2 regions of the Pararhizobium sp. LjRoot255 genome follow, and region 1 is predicted to be linked to the other one. Evidence: riboswitches for the same ligand, from Rfam matches in the RefSeq annotation. Region 1 holds a riboswitch; the other holds the start of a gene.
What was found. A riboswitch is a leader RNA that binds a small molecule or an ion and turns the genes downstream of it on or off. The one in region 1 is predicted to bind thiamine pyrophosphate.
Positions count from the first base shown of each region.

Region 2: another riboswitch for thiamine pyrophosphate. It lies ahead of thiC (phosphomethylpyrimidine synthase ThiC); the one in region 1 lies ahead of thiB (thiamine ABC transporter substrate binding subunit).

Region 1 is NZ_CAXUPQ020000001.1:1,825,515-1,828,719, forward strand. Features, by position in the region: gene thiP (thiamine/thiamine pyrophosphate ABC transporter permease ThiP) at 1-93, opposite strand, end outside; gene thiB (thiamine ABC transporter substrate binding subunit) at 125-1,135, opposite strand; TPP riboswitch at 1,176-1,293, opposite strand; gene ACSQ2W_RS08930 (MDR family MFS transporter) at 1,558-3,060, opposite strand; gene ACSQ2W_RS08935 (MarR family winged helix-turn-helix transcriptional regulator) at 3,182-3,205, shown strand, end outside.
Region 2 is NZ_CAXUPQ020000002.1:561,169-564,373, reverse strand. Features, by position in the region: gene thiC (phosphomethylpyrimidine synthase ThiC) at 1-1,274, opposite strand, end outside; TPP riboswitch at 1,370-1,508, opposite strand; gene ACSQ2W_RS21730 (GntR family transcriptional regulator) at 1,682-2,350, shown strand; gene bioB (biotin synthase BioB) at 2,593-3,205, shown strand, end outside.

The sequences.
Region 1 (3,205 bases):
ACCCGGCTCATCGAAGGCAAGCAGCGTATAGGCTGCGAGGCAGACAAACAGAACGATGCCGCCGAGGCAGAGTGCCCCGGCGGCCACTGTCAGACGCTTTTCGAGACCGCCGGGCAATCGCAGCTCAGTTCTTGCTCATGGCAGCGAGCCATTCGTCGATCCAGGCCTTGCGGTTGGCGGCAACTTCGTCGGAAGACATTAGATAAGTTTTTTCCGGATGGACCAGTTTGCCGAAGGCCTCCGGCAACGGCTCCTTGGTGGCGGCCACCGGCATCATCCAGTTGGTCGTCGGGATGATCGACTGGAAGTCCGGTCCGGTGACGAAGGAAAGAAAGTCCTTAGCGAGCGCCGGGTCCTTGGCAGTCTTCGTCATGCCAACCACTTCGATCTGGATGTAGTGACCTTCCGAGAACGAGGCTGCCTGATAGCGGTCGGTGCTTTCCGCGATCATGTGATAGGCGGGCGAGGTGGTGTAGGACAGCACCATCGGTGCCTCGCCCTTGGTAAACAGGCCGTAAGCCTCCGACCAGCCGGGCGTCACGGTCAGGACGCGATCCTTGAGTTTCGCCCAGGCGCTACCGGCCTGATCGCCGTAGATCGACTTCACCCACAGAAGCAGGCCGAGGCCCGGCGTCGAGGTCCGCGGATCCTCGATGACGATCTTCTGGCTCGGATCGCCCTCCACCAGCTCCTTCAGGCTCTTCGGCGGCTCCTTCATCGCCTGCGTGTCGTAGATCACGGCAAAATGGCCGTAGTCGTACGGAACGAACGTATCGTCGGAGAAGCCGCCGGGAACCTTGACGGCGGACGTATCGACACCGTGCGGCGCGAAAAAGCCGGTCGCCTTGGCTTCGGAGACGAGATTGGTGTCGAGCCCGAGCACGATATCGGCCTTGGAGGCCGACCCCTCGAGCTTCAGCCGGGTCAAAAGTTCGACGCCGTCGGCGACGCTGACATACTCCACCTTGCAGTCGCAGGTCTTTTCGAAGGCCTCAGCGACCTTGGCGGCCGGGCCCCATTCGCTGGTGAAGCTTTCATAGGTGTAGACGGTCAGCGTCTTGTCGGCGGCCGCCGCGGAAGACGATGTGGTGATTGCAGCAATCGCCGCAAGAATTGGAATGAATGCTTTGCGCATCGGCGCCTCCTTTAAATCCAAGTGGTTGGGGTTAGGGCGCTGAAACGTGCCGTCTAATCCCTCCGCCGGTACAAACCGGATCAGGTTCCGCGGGTTGGCTGCTTGAAGCCTCTCAGCCGATCGTCCAGGTAGGACAAACGGCACCCCGTTAGAGCAGGAGAAGATTTAGACTTGCGCGAAATGCTTGGCAAGAGGCCGCTGGAGCCTCGGGCGTCAATGTGCCGTGGGGCATCACCCCCCTCTGTCACTTCGTGACATCTCCCCCCACAAGGGGGGAGATCATTTTTTCCATAAAGCCGTGCTCAAAATGTGCCGGTAAGGGAGGCACAAAAATACACGGCCAATCTCCCCCCTTGTGGGGGAGATGTCACGGAGTGACAGAGGGGGTAAAGTCTGCCCCAAGCTGGAACTCCACCGCCCCCTCAAGCTGCCGGCTTCTGCGGCAACCGTACCGCCTTCAGGCTGATCGCCGAGACGAGCGTGATCAGCGTGATGCCGACGGCCGTCAGGAACAGCGGCTGGAAGGCGGCCGTATAGCTTTCGGCGACCAGCCGGCGGGTTGCCTCCGGCAGCGCCGAAAGCATCAGCGGTGTCAGCTTTTCGATGTCCTCGACGCCGGGGATCGAGACTGCGCCGCGTGCCAGTCCGGCGGCGATCGTCGCGCCGTAGATCGAGATCGCGATCGAGGCGCCTGCCATGCGCGACAGGGTCACGGCACCGGTGGCAGCGCCGACATCGCCGCGCGACGCCACGTTCTGCACGCCGATGACAGGCACCTGCTGGCCGAAACCGATGCCGATGCCGTGCAGCGCCATGGTGGCGCCGATGATGTAGAGCGGCGTGCCGGGCTCAATCTGCGTGAACAGGAGCAAGGCCAGGGCCGTCAGGCTGGCGCTGACGATCGCGAACGGCTTGTAGCGGCCGGAGAGCGATATCAGCCGTCCGGCCGTCAACGAGCCGGCGACGATGCCGCCCGTCAAAAGGATGAACAGAAGCCCGGCCGCCGACGGTGTCAGGCCCGTCGTCGTCTGCAGGAACAGCGCGAAATAGTTGACCATGCCGATGCCAACGGCGCCGCTCATGAGCGAAATCACCAGCATCAGGCTGAAGGTCGGGTTGCGGAACAGTGTCAGCGGCACGATAGGCTCCGGCGCACGCCGTTCGACCAGCACCCAGGCGATCGCGCAGAGCGCACCGATCACTATAACCGCAAGGCTTCCGAGCGAAAACAGTGAGCCGAACAGTTCTGCGCCGTCGCCCAGAAGCACGACACTGGTCACCGCGCCGGCGATGAGAAGCGCGCCGGCATAATCGATCTTCGGCAGGCGCGTTGGTCGCCGATAGGGTAGGAAAAAGAACAGGCCGGTGAGCACGATCAACCCGATCGGGATATTGACGAGGAAGATAGACCGCCAGCCGAACAGGTCGCTCATCGTGCCACCGAGCACCGGGCCGATGGCGCCGGATGCCATCAGCACAAGACTGGAGTAGCTCTGGTAGCGGGCGCGCTCGCGCGGCTCGAACAGGTCGGCGGTGACCGAGAAGATCGACACCATGATGCCGCCGCCGCCAAGCCCCTGCAGCACGCGGGCTGTAATCAGCGTGTTCATCGACACGGCGAGGCCGCAGGCAACCGAGCCCAGCGTGAAGATCGCCACCGCGGCAAGCATCACATATTTGCGGCCGAACAGGTCGCCCAGCTTGCCGTAGAGCGGCATGACCGCGCAGGTGGCGAGCAGATAGGCTGATCCGATCCAGCCGAACCGCTCCATCTCGCCGAACTCGGCAACGATGGTCGGCAGCGCCGTCGCGACGATCTGGTTGTCCAGCGTCGCCATGAACAGCGCGGTCATCAGGAAGAGGAAGAGCGTCAGGCGAAGAGCGTGGCTCGAAACGAGCGGCGCCGGGGTGGCGTGCATGTCCATGGGATTGTTCCTGTTGAGGTGCAGGATTTATGTGCTGATAGCATATAAATGTCAATGGCATGTTTATGCGAATATCATCTTCCCGCTTCCCGCACGCCTGGGGGTTTGTTATGATTACGCCATGAAGCACACGAATTTTGCCGAA
Region 2 (3,205 bases), on a different contig from region 1:
TCCATGTTCTCCTTGATCTTGTGCATCGGCACGTGGCCGGGGCCCTCGATCATCACCTGGCAATCCTTTGCCCAGGCGATCTGGGTCAGTTCGCCCAGCGTCTCCAGTTCGGCGAACTGCGCGGCGTCGTTGGCATCGGCGATCGAGCCGGGACGCAGGCCGTCACCGAGCGAGAAGGAGACGTCATAGGCGCGGCAGATGTCGCAGATTTCCTCGAAATGCTCGTAGAGGAAGCTTTCCTTGTGGTGATGCAGACACCACTTGGCCATGATCGAGCCGCCGCGCGAGACGATGCCGGTGACGCGGTTGACGGTGAGCGGGATATAGTGGAGCCGCACGCCGGCATGGATGGTGAAATAGTCGACGCCCTGCTCGGCCTGCTCGATCAGGGTGTCGCGGAAGACCTCCCAGGTGAGATCCTCGGCAATGCCGTTGACCTTTTCCAGTGCCTGATAGAGCGGCACCGTGCCGATCGGTACCGGCGAGTTGCGGATGATCCACTCGCGGATGTTGTGGATGTTGCGGCCGGTCGACAGGTCCATGACGGTATCGGCGCCCCAGCGCGCCGCCCAGACCATCTTCTCGACTTCCTCGGCCATTGACGAGGTAACGGCCGAATTGCCGATGTTGGCGTTGATCTTCACCAGGAAATTGCGGCCGATGATCATCGGTTCGGATTCGGGGTGATTGATGTTCGCGGGGATGATCGCCCGCCCGCGCGCAACTTCCTCGCGCACGAACTCGCCTGTGACGTGATCCGGGATGCGGGCACCAAAACTTTCGCCGTCACGAACAAGAGCCTCCTTAGCGGCCTTGCGCCCGAGATTTTCGCGGATGGCGATGTATTCCATTTCGGGGGTGATGATCCCGGCCCGCGCGTAGGCAAGCTGGGTGACGGCCTTGCCGTCCTTGGCCTTCAGCGGCCGGTTGCGGATAGGAAATTCCGGCGTCAACCGTTCGCCTGTGGCAAAGCCGTTGTCTTCGGGTTTGACATGCCGGCCCTCATACGCCGCGACGTCGCCGCGCGCCGTCACCCAGGCCTGGCGCAGTCGCGGCAGCCCGGCGTCGATCGAAACGGTGAGCGTGGAATCGGTGTAGGGGCCGGAGGAATCATAGACCATGACGGGCGGTTCGCCCGACGTTGGATGAAGCGCGATCTCACGCATCGGCACGCGGATGGCTGGATGCAGTTCGCCCGGAACATGGACTTTGCGGGAGGCCGGCAGCGGGCCGGTGGTGACAGTGGGAGTGAGGTTTTTTGCGGCAACATTCATGGTTGAGGCTCCAAATTTTAGGTTGGAGACCCAGTCCTTTAGAGCCGGAATGATGGAAAGACGCTGACACGAATCCGCAAGCGGAAAATCGAATCGTGGCAGCGCTTGCACCGTCCCTACGCCAGTATGAACTGGATCAGGTTCAACGGGTCACTGCGCTGCTTGAGGGCGGCAAGGCCACCTTTCGCGCCAGCAGAATCTCAGCCCCTTGTCGGGACCCCCCTGGTGAATGTGGTCAGTAAGGCATGGTTCTGGACGATGCGTCAAGGGCTGTTGGCGCGGCCGTTGGGATGGCACGGCAAGCGGCGACCGCCTCTTGTTTTGTGTGCGTGCGGCAAGCTGTGAAGACATTTAATGTTTTCAGTCTTTGTCTCGACAGCGCGTCTACGGCAAATTATCTATAAAAAATGACCTCGACGCACGAAGATACCATTGCCAGCCGCATCAGCCGCATCCTAGCCGATAGGATCGTGACCGGCGAACTCGATCCCGGCACGAAGCTGAGGCAGGATCATATTGCCGAGGAGTTCGGAACGAGCCATGTGCCCGTGCGCGAAGCCTTCCGCCGGCTGGAGGCGCAGGGGCTTGCCGTCAGCGAGCCGCGCCGCGGCGTGCGGGTCGCATCCTTCGATCTGAAGGAGGTTCGCGAAGTGGCGCAGATGCGGGCGGCGTTGGAAGTTCTGGCGCTTCGGCATGCGGCGCCGCACCTGACGCCATCGATCCTCGATCAGGCGGAAGAAGCGACGGTTGCCGGCGACAATTCCCGCGACGTTCGGTCCTGGGAGGAGGCCAACCGCCGTTTCCACAGTCTCATTCTTGCCCCTTGCGGCATGCCGCGCCTCTTGGCCTCGATCAACGATCTGCACGCTGCCAGCGCCCGCTTCCTGTTCGCCAGCTGGCGCTCGGAATGGGAAGTCCGTACCGACCATGACCATCGCGCGATCCTGACATTTCTGCGTCAGGGCAACGTCGAGAACGCCGCTGCCGTTCTCGAACGCCACGTGCAGTGGATCGGGCAAAAACCCGTGCGGAACGCTTCCGGGACGACGCGCGAGGCATTCGCGATCGTTGGCTGACCACCCGGTCCGCCGGTCCCGTCAGTGTTGCCTGACATGCGCCAGGAGCGTAACTCGTGTTGCGTCCTTAAACTCTCTCTGTGATTGTAATTTTATGGCCGGTCAACGAAAGGGCGCTTGCGTTCGATTGCGCCTCAATAAATTATAGATAATATCAAGTCTTATCTATACTGAGCTCACAAGCAGGCGCGACGAAAGGGAGTAGATCGATAATGTTGCACGAAAGCACAGCCGCAGACCGCATGGAAGCGCCCATCACCATCCCGATTGAATCGATATCTGTCGCTCAGGCAAAAATTATCTATAATTTGCCTTTCAATGATCTGCTGTTTCGGGCCCAGACCATTCACAGAGCGAATTTCGATCCCAACGCTGTGCAGATGAGCCGGCTCTTGTCGATCAAGACCGGCGGTTGCGCCGAGGATTGCGGCTATTGCAGCCAGTCGGCGCATTCTCCAACCGGCCTCAAGGCCTCCAAGCTGATGATGGTCGAACAGGTGGTCGCCGAAGCCCACAAGGCCAAGGCCGAAGGGGCCACCCGCTACTGCATGGGGGCCGCATGGCGCAGCCCGAAGGACCGCGACATCGACACGTTGCTTGCCATGGTCGCCGGCGTAAAGGCGCTCGGCATGGAGACCTGCATGACGCTCGGCATGCTCTCGCCGGCCCAGGCCAGCGCGCTGGCCGAGGCGGGCCTCGATTATTACAATCACAACATCGATACGTCGGAAGAGTTCTACTCGCAGATCATCACCACCCGCACCTTTGCCGACAGGCTGGAGACGTTGTCGAATGTGCGTGAAGCGGGCATGAAGGTCTGCGCCGGCGGTATCCTCGGCATGGGCGAAACGACGG